DNA from 3 places in the Arthrobacter sp. 'calajunan' genome. Region 2 is predicted to be linked to each of the others. Evidence: riboswitches for the same ligand, from Rfam matches in the RefSeq annotation. Region 2 holds a riboswitch; each other region holds the start of a gene.
The links. A riboswitch is a leader RNA that binds a small molecule or an ion and turns the genes downstream of it on or off. The one in region 2 is predicted to bind S-adenosylmethionine.
Positions count from the first base shown of each region.

Region 1: linked by a shared signal. The riboswitch ahead of RF641_RS12430 (methionine ABC transporter ATP-binding protein) and the one ahead of RF641_RS14320 (flavin reductase family protein) in region 2 are both predicted to bind S-adenosylmethionine.
Region 3: linked by a shared signal. The riboswitch ahead of RF641_RS03580 (bifunctional o-acetylhomoserine/o-acetylserine sulfhydrylase) and the one ahead of RF641_RS14320 (flavin reductase family protein) in region 2 are both predicted to bind S-adenosylmethionine.

Region 1 covers NZ_JBKZDY010000007.1:115,152-120,935, forward strand. Annotated here, with positions in the region: gene RF641_RS12420 (SDR family oxidoreductase) at 1-703, opposite strand, end outside; gene RF641_RS12425 (heme oxygenase (biliverdin-producing)) at 798-1,466, opposite strand; SAM riboswitch class I at 1,880-1,971, shown strand; gene RF641_RS12430 (methionine ABC transporter ATP-binding protein) at 2,059-2,856, shown strand; gene RF641_RS12435 (methionine ABC transporter permease) at 2,878-3,588, shown strand; gene RF641_RS12440 (MetQ/NlpA family ABC transporter substrate-binding protein) at 3,624-4,499, shown strand; gene RF641_RS12445 (acyl-CoA dehydrogenase family protein) at 4,608-5,784, shown strand, end outside.
Region 2 covers NZ_JBKZDY010000009.1:135,457-141,240, reverse strand. Annotated here, with positions in the region: gene dnaB (replicative DNA helicase) at 1-932, opposite strand, end outside; gene RF641_RS14320 (flavin reductase family protein) at 1,534-2,034, opposite strand; SAM riboswitch class IV at 2,132-2,248, opposite strand; gene RF641_RS14315 (helix-turn-helix domain-containing protein) at 2,600-3,154, opposite strand; gene RF641_RS14310 (DMT family transporter) at 3,174-4,121, shown strand; gene RF641_RS14305 (NAD(P)-binding domain-containing protein) at 4,211-5,784, opposite strand, start outside.
Region 3 covers NZ_JBKZDY010000002.1:226,123-231,906, reverse strand. Annotated here, with positions in the region: gene RF641_RS03595 (GNAT family acetyltransferase) at 1-327, shown strand, start outside; gene RF641_RS03590 (hypothetical protein) at 451-1,755, shown strand; gene RF641_RS03585 (VOC family protein) at 1,842-2,486, opposite strand; SAM riboswitch class IV at 2,660-2,778, shown strand; gene RF641_RS03580 (bifunctional o-acetylhomoserine/o-acetylserine sulfhydrylase) at 2,868-4,211, shown strand; gene metX (homoserine O-acetyltransferase MetX) at 4,214-5,362, shown strand; gene RF641_RS03570 (SGNH/GDSL hydrolase family protein) at 5,428-5,784, opposite strand, start outside.

The DNA.
Region 1 (5,784 bases), on a different contig from region 2:
CGTAGATGCCGGCCAGGGTCTGCGGGTCCAGATCCCGGTAGGTGACCTCTTGCCCGGTGGCGGCGCCGAGCGCTCCGGCCAGCTGGCCGAGCGTGAAGGACTTGTCTCCGCCGAGCTCGTAGATGGTTCCCCCGGCAACCTGCTCATCCAGCAGGACGGCCGCTGCAGCCTCGGCGAAGTCCGCGCGGGTGGCGGCGCTGATTTTTCCCTCGCCCGCCGCGCCGAGGATCACCCCGCTGTTGAGGTAGCCCATGAGCTGGTCCGTGTAGTTCTCGGTGTACCAGCCGTTGCGCAGCAGGACATAGGGGATCCCGGATCCTGCCAGCAGGTCCTCGGTGGCCACGTGTTCGGCGGCCAGCTTCAGCTGGCCGGTGCGCGCGTTGGCGATGGATGTGTAGGCGATCAGCGACACGTTAACACGACGGGCGGTATTGATGATGTTCTCGTGCTGCGGGATCCGGTGTCCCACGTCGCTGCCGGAAATCAGCAGCAGCCTGTCGACGCCTTCGAGGGCCGCGACGAGCGTGTGCGCCGCGTTGTAGTCGGCGACGCGGGTCTCCACGCCCTTGGCTGCCAAGGCGGCGAGTTTCTGCGGGGACCTGCCGAGCGCGACCAGGCTGCCCGCTGGGGCGTCCCGGGATAACAGCGCATCGATAACGAGGGTGCCGAGTTTTCCGGTAGCTCCGGCGACTGCGATCTTCATGAGTTTCCTCCGTTGACGGTTACCGTTGCCAACGACGTGCCGGCCGAAGGCATTCCCGCGGCCGGTGGCAGGTCAGTGCAGAACTTCCGAAAACCTAGGATGCGGCGCTCAGCTCGCTGGCGCTTGCCTTCAGCAGGTCCTCGAAGATCGACTTGTTCCACTGGAACCCGCGCTTCGCCTCGTCCAGCACCGCTTCGGCATGCGAGGTGTTCGCCCCGAAAACATCGAGTTTGTCGCGGTAGGAATCCTTGTAGATTTTTGGCTTGTCGATGGCCTCGAACTTCCACATGTTCAATGCTTCATCGGGAATGGAATAGTGGCGGGATACGAGCTTTCCGATGGCTAGGCCGCCGGACAGGTCTCCCAGATAGCGCAGGTAGTGGTGGGCGACGAGGCGCGCCGGTTCCGCCGCCGAGGCGCGGATTGCCGCAACGTAGGCCTCGGTGGCCGGCAACGCCGCGGGGATCTCCTTCAACCCGTGGGCCGGCAGCAGGACATCCAGGTCTTTTGCAATCTGCCCACTGCGTTCAAGTGCCGCGTCGAAGATTTGGCGAAGTTCCGGATCCGCGGCAAGCACCCGGACTTCCTCTTCCAACGCACCGTAGATGTAGTGGTACTGGGCAATAAGCAGCATGTAGTCGCGTGCCGAGCGTTCCCCGCCCATCAGCGTGGTGATGAAGTCGCTGGATTCTGCGGCGTGGTGATCTTCCTGGGTGACGCTGCGAAGCCGGGCGGAAAACTGTGTTGCGTCGGTGGCGGTCATGTTGCCCGTCTTTCTTAGCGCGATTGGAATGGCGAAATTGCTTATTATGGCTAACCTAATTTCCGGTTCCAATCGAGGGTTGTTCCATTCCGCAGCAGACGGTGATTTCCGTGTTCACCGGACGGCGGACGCATCGGCTTGGGAAGCGGCAGGCCGTGGTCGCTGATATCGCGATTTTGCCCCACTAGCTCCTTCACCCATGGAGCCGCAACAGATCTTGCGTCCTGGTGCCGAGTCAAGAATTTGTCAGAGCTGTCGACAAGAATCGTCACAAGACGCTTTGTGACGTGCAAAATGACTCGTTTCAAGAGCGTTGATAACCGTTGCTGGGTTTCATGACGTTTTACTTACGTCACGCTTGGTCACATTCAACTCCGTGTTCGACACTGAAATTGTTCAAGAAATTGGACACCACACCATCCAGAGCGACTGAGAGACCTGGCTCGTTGACGTCGCAGCAACCACCCGACAGCGGAAGCGGTGCTAAGGCCCGGACCGATGGAGATCTTTTACTTCTCGATGCTGACGATCGTGTTAATCAATCGCAAAGCAGGGAAGAATGCTCCGCCTTAAGACGAAGTAAGGAGCGAACATGATCCACTTGCAAGACGTGACGACAACCTTTGGCGAAGGGGAAAACAAATTTACCGCCGTCAAGAACGTAAATCTTGACATTGCACAGGGCAGTATCCATGGCATTATCGGGTTCTCTGGGGCCGGTAAATCCACATTGCTGCGAAATATCAACCTCTTGCAAAGACCGACATCAGGGAAGGTGCTGGTCGAAGGTATCGACCTGATGTCACTCAATGAAGAGGAACTGCGCGCACAGCGGCATCAGATCGGAATGATTTTCCAGCATTTCAATCTGCTGAACAACCGAACAGCCGTTCAGAATGTTGAACTTAATCTGAAGTTCCAGGGCGTCCCAAAAAGGGAACGGCGCCAGCGAGCGTTGGAAGCACTCAGTGTTGTGGACCTGTCCGACAAAGCATCGGCCTATCCCGGCCAGCTATCTGGAGGCCAAAAACAACGGATTTCGATTGCAAGGGCGCTGGTTACGGAACCGAAAATTCTGCTTTGCGACGAGCCCACTAGCGCGGTTGATCCCCGAACGACCGCTTCGGTGCTGCAATACCTCAGCGACATCAATGCCAATCTCGGGATCACGACAATTATCGTCACGCACGAAATGAACGTCATTAAGGCAATTGCAGACAAAGTGTCGGTCATGGAAGACGGTTCAGTAGTTGAAGAATTTGAGCTGAGAAGTCTGAAGGAACCAGGTTTTGAACCACAAACTTCAATTGGCCGCTATTTGATTAGCGATGAAATTAGCCTGCAGCGCAGGAACAAAACCAATGAGCTTGCAACATCGGTCTTCGCCTAGATCGAAAGGGAGAAGAAACTGATGAACAACCTAAATGTACTGCTGACCACTCAAGGGGTATCAAGCTTCACCATCGAGCGAGTAGCTGAACTGGCACCCGAAATTTGGACTGCTATTGCGCAAACGCTAGCGATGCTCCTTGTCTCGATCCCTCTTGCAGTTCTGATAGGAACTCCATTAGGCATCTGGCTATATTCCATGTCACCCAATGGATTGCGTCCGCGGCCGCGACTGCATCGAGTAGTCGACGGGATCGTGAACACTCTGAGGTCGTTCCCGTTCCTGATCTTGCTTATCGCGATCATTCCATTCACCAGATTCGTTGTAGGAACAACCGTTGGCACGGCAGCGGTGATCGTCCCACTTACCATCAACGCTATCCCTTATTTTGCTCGGTTCGTCGAACAGAACATCACTCAACTCGGTTCAGGCGTTGTCGAAGCAGCACAGGCAATGGGTGCAACACGAGGACAAATCATCAGAGATGTCCTCCTAGTCGAAGCTAAACCGGCTCTCCTGTCTTCCATGACGATCATGACCGTCAGCTTTATCTCTTACTCAGCAATGGCCGGACTTGTAGGCGGCGGTGGCATCGGGGACTTTGCAATTCGCTACGGCTATTACAGATATGAAACCGGAGTCATGCTCATTGCGATCATTCTCATGATCCTCATGGTTCATGCAGTTCAACTTTTGGGAACCACGTTCTCGCGACGCGCAGACAAGCGCTAACCAACAAACCTCAGTCTTCGAATAGAGATCAAATCATGCAGAAAACAACTCGTCGTTCATTCCTGGCATTGGCAGCTAGTGCAGTGGCAGTCATGGGACTAACCTCCTGCGGGCTATCCGGTGGAAACGCCGCATCCTCCGACGATAAGACGATCAAGATGATCGTTACGGAATCAGCTCCCTCGCAGGAACCAACCAAGATCGCTCAGAAGATTTTGGAACAGCAGGGTTGGAAGTTGGAAGCCACATACGTTACCGACATCGTTCAGCCTAACCATGTGGTTTCCAACGGAGAATACGACGCGAACTTCTTCCAGCACGGAGCCTATCTTGAGCAGTTCAAAAAGGATCAGAATGTGGATGTTGAACCTGCGTTCTACACATACAGTTCGCCGGCTGGTGTGTATTCGTCGAAATACAAGTCGGCATCTGAACTGCCGGACGGGGCAAAGATTGCGTTGCCTGTAGACCCCGCAAACAATGGCAGGGCCTTGGCCCTCTTGGACAAAGCAGGGCTTTTGAAGGTTACCGAGGGAAAGAGCGTCATCCATTTGTCGCAGAAAGACATTCTGGAGAATCCGAAGAATTTCAGTTTCGTCGAGGTGGATCAGCAGTCTCTGTCGAAAACCCTGCCAGACGTTGATGCCGGATTCTTGTTTGCCCGCCTTGGAGCCGAAATTGGCCTGACTCCTGAAGATGCGCTGCTCTTTGAAAAAGAAGAAGAAGCCCTTCCGTATATCAACCTCGTTGCGGCCAAGCCGGGATTCATGGACACGGAAAAAGGCAAAGCACTTGAAGCTGCCTACCACTCTGATGAAGTCCGCGACTGGTACAAGAACTACCTTGATGGCGCATTGACCACCCCTTGGGATCGCGATTGGAAGGCCGACTTCGCGACGTGGAATAAGTAATTTTCGATCGAGGCTCGTTCCCCATCCGTCTCAGCTCGAGAGCGAACGAGCCCTCTTTTTAGCAGGATTTATGAGCGTCAACAAGTCGCCACTAGTTTTTGGAGAGAAATGAGCCTGCAAGCAACTGATTTAGTTGGCAGCGAAGCCGCCTACCAGCAGCTCTCGGCCCGCTTCAGCGAGGTATTCGCGCGCATCGCCGAAGGCACTCGCGAACGCGAACAGCAGCGCATCCTGCCCTTCGAGCAGGTCCAGTGGCTGAAGGACGCCGGATTCACCACGCTGCGCGTTCCGGCCAGCCACGGCGGGGATCCGGTCAGCCATGAGCATCTTTTCCGCCTGCTCATCGAACTGTCGGCCGCCGACTCCAATGTGTCGCACCTGCTGCGCAGCCATTTCTCGTTCGTTGAAACCATCGCGCTGCAGCCGCAGGAATTCCAGGACCGCTGGTTCCCGCGTGTGCTCGCCGGGGAGATCTTCGGCAATGCCGCCACCGAGCGCGGCGGCAACGCGCTGGGCAGCACCAACACCAAGCTCGTCAAGTCCGATGCCGGGTGGGTGCTGCGCGGCGAGAAGTACTACACCACCGGCTCGATCTTCGCTGACTGGGTAGTTGTCATGGCGACCACGGACGGCGTCGAGGGGCGCCAGTACGCGGTGGTCGACCGCCGCGCCCAGGGCGTTGAGATCCTCGACGACTGGGACGGCTTCGGCCAGCCGCTGACCGGCACCGGCACCGCGATCTTCACCAACGTCGCGGTGGACGAGCAGAACATCATCCAGCGCAAGGTGGCCTCCACCCTGGAGCCCGCGTTCTTCCAGCTGTGCCTGCTCTCGGTGCTGGTCGGCATCGGCAAGGCCGCCCGCAACGAAGCCGCCCGGATCGTCGCCACCCGCACCCGCACCTTCAACACCGGCTCCGGCGCGCTGTTCAAGGACGACCCGCAGATCCAGGAGCTTGTGGGACGCCTGGCCTCCAACGTCTTCGCCGCGGAATCGATTGTGGTGTCGGCGGCCCGAGACCTGGACGCCGCGCTGGACCCGAGCCTCGGACTGGATGCGGAGGCCGCCTTCCTGCGCGCCGAGCTCGCGGTGCAGCAGGCGCACGTGGCGGCCCCGAAGCTGGTCCTGGACGCCACCAGCGAGCTCTTCGACGTCACCGGCGCCTCGGCGGTCTCCACCTCCAAGTCGCTTGACCGCTTCTGGCGCAATGCCCGCACCGTCGCCACCCACAACCCGGTCGCCTTCAAGGCCCGCTCGGTGGGCGACTACTTCATCAACGGAACCA
Region 2 (5,784 bases):
GCGCGGATTTCCATCATGGACATGTTCGGCGAATCGTCGATGAACAGCGGGGCCTCGTTCAGCCGGCCCATGGTGGTCGCGATCTTGGTCCACTGCGCGTCCTCCACCGAGCCCTTGCGCAGGTCCTGCAGCTGGATGGATGCTTCCGCCGAGAGCAGGCGCATTGCGATCTCGTTGCGGCCCATTTCCAGGGAGAAGAACACGGTGGCCATGTTGTGCTTGATGGCCGCGGAACGGGCGAAGTCCAGCGCGAACGTCGACTTGCCCACGGCGGGGCGGGCCGCGATGATGATCATCTGGCCGCCCTTCAGGCCCTGGGTCAGCTCGTCGAACTCGTAGAAGCCGGTGGGCACGCCGGTGATGCCGTCGCCGGCGTTGGCGGCGTTCTCGATCTCGTCGACGGTACCCTCGATGATTTCGGACAGCCGCACGTAGTCTTCGCTGCCGCGGTTCTCGGAGACCTTGTAGACCTCGGCCTGCGCCTCGTTGACGATGGCATCCACCTCGCCGTCGGGCGAGTAGCCCATCTGGACGATACGGGTTCCGGCGTCCACCAGGCGGCGCAGCACGGCGCGTTCGCGCACGATTTCCGCGTAGTAGCCGGCGTTCGCGGCGGTCGGCACCTGCTGGATCAGATTGTGCAGGTAGGCGGCTCCGCCGACGCGAGCGATCTCGTTGCGCTTGGTCAGCAGGTCGGCCACGGTCACGGCATCCGCGGGCTCACCGCGGCCGTACAGGTCAATGACCGCCTCGTAGATTGCTTCATGGGCGGGACGGTAGAAGTCGGTGCCGCGAAGGACTTCGACGACATCGGCAATGGCGTCCTTGGAGAGCATCATGCCGCCAAGAACCGACATCTCGGCTTCGATATCCTGCGGCGGCTTGCGCCCCGCATCCGATGCTCGCTCTTCGTAGATCGGCTCTGCGCTCATTACAGACACTTCCATCCCCTATGTACCCGCCGGGAAACCACTTTTGCCATGTCGGCAACTGTCCATCGTGTCAGCACCAACCGACAGTTGGGCCCGGAGCCCTTGTGGATAGTCTTTCCCAGTGCCAACACTAGGTGGGTTATTAACAGAGGTAAACCCTGATATCCACAGAATATGTGGATAACCTACAACCTCCTGTGGATTCCCCTGTTCACTACATGGGGATAATCCTGTGGATTACCCCACTTAAATGCCGGACATTAGAACTTGACTTGGGTATTTATGTTTTCACAGCTGTGGATAGAGAGTTAATTTTTTCCACTGCACACAAGCTCCGAAAACGTTATCAACAGCCAAAATCCCGGAATCAAGGTGTTTTTCACAAGTTATCAACCCCAATCAACAGGCTATCCACAAAGCTGTGGATAGTGCTGTGGATAGCAGCTCCGTCATAATCGCGTGATGAGCGGTGGAAACCCGCAGGTCGGCGAACTCCAGTCCATGGATACCGGGCATCCGGGCCCGGAGCTGCGCAGTTTGGAATTAAAAACGCTGCGGCGCGAAGGATGATTCTTCGCGCCGCAGCGTCTGGTGATGTCAGTTAAACGAGTTCGGGCACTGGCAGTGAGTGAAATCGCGAATCGTGGAAGATCTGCGGGGAATGGTTGGAGAAGTCATGACCGTGGACCTCCAGGAAGATCACCCAATGGTCGCCGGCTTCCACTTCGTTGTAGATCGAGGTCTCCAGCCAGAGGGTGGATTCCTGGATGAACAGGGCGGCTTGCTCAGTCTCATGGGTATCTACGCCGGCAAAGCGGTCGCCGTGCTTTGAGGCGATCTGCCCGCAAATCCCGTCGTTGCGCTCGCTGAGCACCGAGACGCCGATACGCTCCGCGGCACGCAGCTTGGGCCAGGTGTTGGAGGTTTTCTGCACCGCGAACATGACCAGGGCTGGCTCCAGCGATACTCCGACGGTAAAGGACGACGCGACGAGGCCGGTTTTCTCCCCGTCAATGACGGCGCAGAGTGCGGCGACGCCTGATGGGTGCTGCGCGAAAACCTTGCGCAGGGTCAGCGGGTCAAGATCCTGATTCAAAGACATGGCTCGATTCCTTCGGGTCGTGCCCAACGAGCGGGAACGTCCGGCAACAGCCCGTGGAGTTCACTTCTGCGCGCTGCCAGATGTTTGCACACTCGATGTGCGGTACTTGTGCCACGCGTTCTTGCGTGGGACCGAATCCTCACCTGGAGCACCCCACTACCGTTGAGAGGGTTGCCGGCCAGCAAGCCAGGGCTTATAGCTGACGCTCTTGATTCTGGTTAAAACCATATTGCTCGTTACGCCGCACGGTCAAACATTTCACTTCTCAAATCGCAATATTCAAGAAATTGTTCGACTTCTTCGGTAATTTCCGTGTTTCGATCATCCTTTTATTCGGAAGTTTCAGTCATTTTGCACGCATCTCCAGCCAACTTGTGCGGTTTGATTTCAAAGAATGCAGCGGGCCAAGGCAATCAAGCCGCTGGCTTCGTACATCTGCCATGCCGAGGGCAGGCGTCGCCCAAGCCCCCACAGACTTGCAGAACCCGACTCCCCGGACACCCCCGGGCGGTCCACAGCGATTCTTCCGCCAGAAGTACCGCCGCGCTGGCGGCCAGCCCGCCCGTCACGAAATGACGTTTCGAACGAACTTCACCGGTTCCGCGCCGGCATTCACGTAGGAATAGGACTGCGAACTGGGGTAGGTTGCATGTTCCCCCGCGTTCAGGTCCAGGACCGTCGAGGCGAACTCAATGAGCAGCTTGCCGTGAACTACCAAGATCATTTCCGACCAGCCTTGGGGATCGGGCTGGGCGTCATATCGTTCGCCGGGCGCAAGCACCCACGTCCACAATTGCACCTCTTCGCTGGCGGGGGCCGACCCCAGCAGCATCGCCCGACTCTGCGGACTACTCCCCTTCCACGCCAGTTCATTGATTTCGGAACGGGCCGCAGTAGGCGCGGTCACCAGATCAACGAAGCGAATTCCCAGCGCTTCCGCCAATTGGTCGAGTCCCGCCAGGCTGACATTCGCCTCGCCGGCTTCGAGGTTGATGATCGTGCGTCGACTGACCCCCGAGCGCTGCGCAAGAATTGCCTGGCTCAGTCCCGCGCGTTTTCGGAAGTCGCGGAGATTGGATCCAACGTTGCGGAGAACCGGAGAGTCACTGGAATCTTGCATGTGCACTATTCTGCACTATATGATGTGCAGAATGGTGCACATTTCTGCCATACGGGAAAATATTTCACTCAGCAGGCAAGAAGCCGCCCTCCTTGCCATCACGTCCGTCTGGGGCGGAACTTTCCTGCTGATTCACTTGGCCATGCGCCACAGCGGACCGATGTTCTTTGTCGGCGTCCGATTTGTCATCGCAGGCTTGGTCGCCGCGGCCATTTTCTCGAAGTCGCTCCGCAGGATCACCGGCAGGGAGTTATGGGCCGGAACGGCCATCGGCGTGATGATCTTCCTGGGTTATGGGCTGCAGACCCAAGGGCTTCAAACCATCAATAGCAGCACTTCGGCGTTCCTGACAGCGCTGTACGTGCCGATGGTTCCGCTGTTGCAATGGCTGGTCTTTCGCCAGCGCCCCCACACGATGGTTTTGCTCGGGGCGGGTCTCGCCTTTGTCGGACTACTGCTGCTGGCTGGACCGGGTGCCGTCACCCTGGGCTTGGGCCCTGGAGAGATCGCAACCTTGGCGAGCACCCTGCCTATGGCCGCAGAAATCCTGTTGATTGGCTTCTACGCCGGCAAGGTCAACCTGGGCAGGGTCACCGTAATCCAGCTGCTTGTTGCCGGCGGCCTCGGATTCTCCGCCATGCCGGCAGCCGGTGAATCCGTCCCCGAGTTCTCCTGGCTCTGGGCCGCCCCTGCCATTGGCCTGGGAGCCGCAAGTTTCCTGATCCAGGCGACCATGAACTGGGCGCAGAAGTCCGTCTCCCCCGCCCGGGCCACCATTATCTATGCCGGGGAACCGGTCTGGGCCGGAATCTTCGGCCGCATGGCCGGTGACCGGATGCCTGCCTTGGCCTTGCTCGGCGCGGCGGTCATCGTGGCCGGGACGTTGCTCAGCGAGATCCGACCGAGACCGGAGGACACGACACGGGATCAGGCTCAGGCTCCGAATCAGGACGCCCTGACCGAATAAGCCCGCAGACCTTTGGCACGCAGCCCTCGGCCCGCCCGGTCGCACCATCGAACCGGGCGGGCCGAGGACCCTCCAGACGCATCCCCGCGTCAGAGCCGGTGGAAGCTTTCGGCGAGCGCGTACACAGGAGTGTCCAACCCCTCGTAGCGTGCCTTGAGCTGCAGCCCCAGATACTTGGAGTAGTGCCGGGACTGGTGCAGGTTGCCGCCGTGGAACCACAGGTTCTTGACCCTGGTCGGCTTCCACATGTTGCGCAACTCCCCCTCCCACGGCCCGGGATCCTTGGTGGTGCCCGAGCCTAGGCCCCAGCATTTGCCCACTTCGTCGGCGACTTCCTGGGAGATCAGCTGCGCGGCCCAGCCGTTCATGGAGCCGTAGCCGGTCGCGTAGACCACCGCGTCGGCGGGCAGCTCGGTGCCGTCGGCCAGCACCACTGAATGTTCGGTTAGGTGCGAGACCTCGCCCTTGGCCAGCGCGATGGACCCGTCGGCCACCAGCTCCGAGGCGCCGATGTTGATGTAGTAGCCTGAGCCGCGGCGCAGGTACTTCAGGAACAGCCCCGAGTCGTCGTCGCCGAAGTCCAGGTCGAACCCGGCGTCGGTCAGCGACTGGTAGAACTGCGCGTCGTCCTCCCTGATCTGGGCGAAGGCGGGTTTGTGGAATTCGGGCAGCACCTTGTACGGGATCGAGGCGAAGATCAGGTCCGCGGTATCGGTATCGATCCCGTTGGCCAGCGCCTCCTCCGAGTACAGCGGCCCGAGCACGGTTTTCATCAGCGATTCGGAGCGCACGATGTGCGTGCTGGAACGCTGGACCATCACCGGCTTGGCGCCGTTGTGGACCAGGTCCGCGCAGATGTCGTGAGCGGAGTTGTTCGCGCCGATCACCACGACGTTCTTGCCACGGTAGGACTCGCCGCCCGGGTGGGTCGAGGAGTGGTTCTGCTCCCCGGCGAAGATCTCCTGGCCCGGGTACTGCGGAAGGTTCGGGATGCCTGACATGCCGGTGGCCATGACCAGGTGCGTAGGGCGCAGGGTCAGCGGCTGACCGTCGCGGAGAACCTGGACGATCCAGCCTTCGGACTCGGGGTCCTTGCGCGCGCTGACGGCCTCGGTCAGGGACCAGTAGTCCAGTTCCATGAGCTTGGTATAGCACTCCAGCCAGTCCCCCATCTTGTCCTTCGGCGTGAACACCGGCCAGTGGTCGGGGAACTCGATGTACGGCATATGGTCGTACCAGACCGGGTCGTGCAGGGCCAGGGAGTGGTAGCGCGAACGCCACTGGTCGCCGGGCTTGGGGTGCTTGTCGATGATCAGCGCGGGCACGCCCATGCGCTTGAGCCGTGCTCCCAGGCCGATGCCGCCTTGGCCGCCGCCGATGACCAGCACGTAGGGCTGCTCGGTGACGCCCAGGGACTGCTGCGCCTTCTTTCTCCGGTCAAGCCAGTTCTCCGAGACCATGGCCGCGCCGTGGTCCGCGCCCAGTGTGCGGCGCGGGCCGGAGGGTTCGGGGAAATCGCGCAGGCTCTGAGCGGTGGAAAGCATGGTCCAGCCCAGCGAGTCGCGCAGCCGGAACAGGCCCTTGCCCTGCATCGCGTTGTTCTCGAAGGTGTACCACGCCTCGATGATGCCGTCGGCTTCCGAAGCTCCGGTGACCTGCAGGT
Region 3 (5,784 bases), on a different contig from region 2:
CCGCACGCCGACGCCCGCAAGGCCCTTGCGGGCCCTGAGTCCACCATCCTGGCGCTCGTCCAGGGGGAGCGGCTGGCCGCCACCGCCATGGCCGGAGATGACGGGCATCGCGGCTGGCTTTACTACGTCGCCGTCGACCCCGACTTGCAGGACCAAGGCTGCGGGCGGCGCATCGTCGAAGCGGCGGCAGAATGGCTGCGCGCCCGGGGAACCGTCAAGGTCCAGCTGATGGTCCGCGCCGGCAATGACTCGGTTACGCAGTTCTACGAAAAACTCGGTTTCGAACGCCTGGACGTCGCAGTGCTGGGCAAACGGCTGGTTCCCTAACCAGCAGGGTATTTGAAGCGGACGTCCAGAAAAAGCGGATAAAGTTACTCCGGTACAAAATATCCGCCAATCTGATGAAAGCCTTCCTGATGAGAGCATCCGTCGGGAACTCGAAGGGAAAACATGCAGTTCGCCGAACTCTGGAGCAAGTCGCGGGCCTGCCTCGCGCTGATGGCGATGCTGATCCTCACCGAGCTCTTGGCGCTGCTGGTTCCGGTGGAGACCGAACATACCAGCAGGGAAGGCCTGAGCGTCGCCTCCTCCTTCGGCATGCTCTTCTGCGGCGTCGTGCTGGGCACCTACGCCGCATGGGTGGGCGGCCGCTTCGGCATCGCGGCCCTGCGCCGGGTACGCGGACCGCACCGCATCGCGGCAACCGCCCTGCAGCTGCTGGCGCCCCCGCTGGTTGTCGGTGCCAGCGCCTACCTGCTGGGCTACGCGACGGTTATGTACCGGATGGGCGAAGTGTTCGTCCCCGACCCCGGACTATTCCTGCTCTCCATGCTCATGATGCTGGGCCTGTGCCTGGGCGGTTTGGGGCTGGGACTGCTGTTCGCCCCGAAGCTGGCCATCGGGCTGAGCATCGTGTTGTTCTCCGGACTGCAACTGCTTTCCCTGGTGGCCCCTGGCCCCATGCTGAGCAACATGGCAGGGCTTTCAGGGTGCTGCACCCGGGATTCGGCACCGAATCCCATAGTCATCCAGGCAGTCGCCCTGTGCTATCTGGGCTGGTCGATGTTGGGCGTGCTGGCCATCTGCGTCAAGGCGCAGAACATGAACCGAATTGCGCGTCGCGCGCTGGCCGTGGCCGGAGCATTGTCGCTGACAGTGCTCTGGGGCGGCGGGGCGCTGGCGGCGCAGGATGCCGGCGAAGAGCAGCAGCTCAGCCGCACCTCCGAGCTGCGCTGCGAAGAACCCGGCGACGGGCACGAGTACTGTTTCTGGCCCGGGGAAGCGGAGCACTGGAACGAGTGGAGGTCTAACATCACCGCGGGTGTCGGCCAGTTGGAACAGGCCACAGGAATCCAGCAGCCGCGCATCATCACCAGCAGCAAGGCCCATGCCGAGGCAACCGGCGGTCTGCTGCTGGGCTTCGAGGACCGTTATTCCCCGGAAACCGTCAAGTGGGACCTGGCCATGAAAATGTCGGTCAACCCCACTGAGCAATGTTTGGGCAGCCTTGCGGCGAGCCACGGCATTGTTGGCACCTCGAGTGCCGAAACCGAAGCGCAGCAGCACATGTGGGCGCAGTCCAACCTGCTGTACCAATGGTGGACTACAAAGGCAGACCGGGACTTTTTCGACTCGGCCGAGTCTGAGCAGCTCGACGCGTTGAACGCGCTGGACGAGCAGTCCCAAATCAGCTGGGTAAAGCGGGCGGCCGCGGGAGTCGAAAACTGCCAGCTGGTGCCGCTACCCGGATCCTAGGGCTGCACCAACCGTCCAATTAACAAGCAAAGGTAGGTGGAGACTCCATTGTCCCCGCCTACCTTGTGCTGTGCTCCTCGATGTTCCTAGAGAACGACCGTGCCCTTGGCGGTATTGAAAGTTACCGACAGGATGCCCGGCGTCCCGTTGGGAGCCTGGTACTTGGTGGTCACCGGTCCGAGATTCACGTTCTCCGGCTGCCCCAGCCATTCAAGCACGCGCTCGCGGGATCCTGCAATGTTGATCTCGCTGATTTCACCGGTAGGCTCCAGCGCGCGCGACGGATGCAGGTCCTCGGTGCCATCGTCCCAGCGCAGCAGGTAGGGCACCTGCGGATCCGCGATCAGGCCCTTGATGCCGATCTGCTGCCAGGTCAGTTCGCGGCCGTCGGGGAACTTGCGGTTCCCGGGAACTGCCTTGCGTTCCAGGCGTTCTTCCGCTCCGCTCAGGTCGTCCAATGACACGCACCAACCCATCCAGCCGCCGCCCAGCTCGGAGCGCGCGCGCACGGCCTGTCCGAAAGGTGCCTTGAGGCTGGCCGGATGGTTCAGTACCTCGACGACCTCAAGGTACTGGTTGTGCTTCAGCGGGAAAATTACATTGCGAGTTCCAAACCGTGGATGCACGCCTCCCTTGACGAATTCCAGGCCCAGGGACTCTGCAATTCTTTCAGCGGTTGGCATCAGCCCATCCGGGCCGCATGCGTACGTAACGTGATCTAGCCTCATCATGTGCCAATCATGACAACAATGTGATCCCAGTCTCTACTTAGGTGATCCTAAGATCTGGACTCTTGTCGAATTCTGTGCAATAAGACGTCGCTCGGACGCGAATATGACCGATTGAGACTCTGGATCCGGCCTCGGGTTGCCAAGATATTCGATTTTCGGGCACACTGGACGCAGGTCATGAGTCCCAGTAACAAGCCCCGGCTTACTGGGCGGCAACCCTCCAACCGCGGTGGGGTGCCCCGGGTGAAGACCTGGCCCTTGAGCCGCTCGGCGTCAAGGACAAGCGCGGGTTACCCCTCTGGCAGCACCTCGTTGAGGTTCTTCCCGGTGGTGTGTGTTCAGTGGTGTACCCCCATAGTTACAGAACTTTTGGAGGCTGCCATGAGCAACAATTGGTCGTTTGAAACCCGTCAGATCCACGCAGGACAGAGCCCTGACCCGGTTACCGGTGCTCGCTCCCTGCCGATCTTCCAGACCACGTCCTTCGTCTTCCCGAGCGCCGAAAGCGCCGCAGCGCGCTTCGCCCTGCAGGAGCTGGAGCCGATCTACACCCGCATCGGCAACCCGACCACCGAGGCCGTGGAAACGCGCATCGCCGACCTCGAAGGCGGCGTGGGCGCACTGCTGCTGTCCTCTGGCCAGGCGGCAACCACCTTCGCGATCCTGAACATCGCCGAGGCCGGCGACCACCTGGTGGCCAGCCCGAGCCTCTACGGCGGAACCCAGAACCTGCTCAAGCACACGCTGAAGAAGCTGGGCGTCGAGGTCACTTTCGTTTCCGACCCGGACAACCTGCAGGAATGGCGCGACGCCGTCCAGCCGAACACCAAGGCGTTCTTCGGCGAGACCATCTCCAATCCGCGCCAGGATGTGCTGGACATCGAGGGCATTTCCGCGATCGCCCACGAGGTCGGCGTGCCGCTGCTGGTTGACAGCACCCTGGCCACCCCGTACCTGATCCGTCCCATCGAATGGGGTGCGGACATCGTGATCCATTCGGCCACCAAGTTCCTCGGCGGCCACGGCACCGCGATCGCCGGCGTGATCGTGGATTCGGGCAACTTCGACTTCTCCAAGGATCCCGAGCGCTTCCCGAGCTTCAACACCCCGGACGAGTCCTACAACGGCCTGGTCTACGCCCGCGACTTGGGCGTCAACGGCATCCTCGGCGCCAACCTGGCCTACATCCTCAAGGCCCGCGTACAGCTGCTGCGCGACCTGGGTTCGGCCCCGGCGCCGTTCAACGCGTTCTTGATCGCCCAGGGTCTGGAGACCCTGTCCCTGCGCATCGAACGCCATGTGGAGAACGCCTCCGCTGTCGCGAACTGGCTCGAAGCCCGCGCGGATGTGGAAGCTGTGGCCTACGCCGGCTTGGAATCCTCGCCGTGGTTCGAGCGCGGACGCAAGTACAGCCCGAAGGGCGCCGGCTCGGTGCTGGCCTTCGACCTGCCCGGTGGAGTCGAAGCCGGCAAGGCTTTTGTGGACGCATTGCAGCTGCACTCCCATGTGGCGAACCTGGGTGACGTCCGCTCGCTGGTCATCCACCCGGCCTCCACCACCCACGCCCAGCTCTCCGACGCGGAGCGCCTGGCCGCCGGGGTGCGCCCGGGACTGGTGCGCCTGAGCGTCGGGCTGGAGAACATCAACGACATCCTGGCCGACCTCGAGCTTGGGTTCCAGGCGGTCGCAGCCCTTGAGGGCAAGGAACTGCAGGAAACCCGCTAGGCATGGCATCCATTGTGACTACCGAAGACACCATCGGCACCGAAGAGCTCGCCGAAGGGACCCACGGCATTTTGCGCCGTGCGTCCGTGGGCGAGTACTCCTTCGAGTTCGGCGGCTACCTGCCGCAGGTGGCCCTGGCCTACGAAACCTGGGGGGAGCTGAATGCCGAGCGCAGCAACGCAGTGCTGGTGATGCACGCCCTGACCGGAGACGCCCACGTCTCCCGGGGCGATTCGCAGACCGACGGCTGGTGGGAGGACTTCGTCGGCCCCGGCCTGACAGTGGACACCGACCGCTTCTTCGTGGTCTCGGTGAACATGGTCGGCGGTTGCAATGGATCCACCGGCCCCGCATCGCTGGATGAGCAAGGTGTGCCGTGGGGTTCGCGTTTCCCGTTCGTCACCATCAAGGATTCGGTACGGCTGGAGCAAAGGCTGGCTACGCAGCTGGGAATTGAGCGCTGGCATACCGTGCTCGGCGGGTCCATGGGCGGAGCCCGGGCCCTGGAATACGCGGTTGAATTCCCTGAGCAGGTCGCGAACCTGGTGGTCATGGCTTCCACCGGCCAAGCCAGCGCAGAACAGATAGCGTTCGCGCAGGTGCAGACCCAATCCATCCGGCTTGATCCGCATTTCGCCGGGGGAGACTACTACCTGAACCAGGCGCGCCCGGACGAGGGGCTGGGACTGGCCCGCCGGCTGGCCCACCTGACCTACCGTTCCGAGGCGGAGCTGGAGCACCGCTTCGGCCGCAAGGCGCAGGAGGGCGAGGTGCCGGCAGGCCCCTTCGAAGGCAAGCGCGGCCGCTACCAGGTGGAAAGCTACCTGGACCACCAGGCCAGCAAGCTGGTCAACCGCTTCGACGCGAACAGCTACCTGGTGCTGACCGAGGCCTTGATGAGCCACGACGTGGCGCGCGGGCACGGCTCCTATGAGCAGGCGCTGGCTCGGCTGGAGCAGGTCAATGTGCTGGTGGCCGCCGTGAAATCGGACCGCCTGTACTACCCGGAGCAGTCGGTGAAGCTGGCCGCCTCGTTGGCCACACCCAAGCCCGTGCACTACATCGATTCGCCGATCGGCCATGACGGCTTCCTGACGGACGCCGCCCAGCTGGATGGGGTGCTGCGTACCCTGGTCTTCGACGAAGACTGATCCACGCACAAAGCGAAGGCCGCGCCACCAGTTATCGGTGGCGCGGCCTCCGCCGTGTCCGGGGGCTATCGGGCGCTGTCGCCGGCGCCCAGCGAGTCGTTCGGGGCGCTGTCCGCAAAGGGCATCGGGGTGGGGCGCTTGGCGGTGATGCCATCTCCCGAGGACTGGTGGCGCAGCCGGCGCAGTACCCATGGGGCGAGGTGCTCACGGGCCCAGTGCAGGTCCTCGATCCGCGCTTCCTTCCAGCTGCGGGTGTCCTCGACTGCGTCGATACGGGTGTCAAGCGTGTGCGGGACGTTCAAGGCATCCAGTGCCATCGCCGCAATGCGCTGGTGGCCCAGCGGCGAGAAGTGCAGGCGGTCCGCAGACCACATCACCGGCTGGTGCAGTTCGCGCAGCGCCCACATGTCTGCCACGATCGC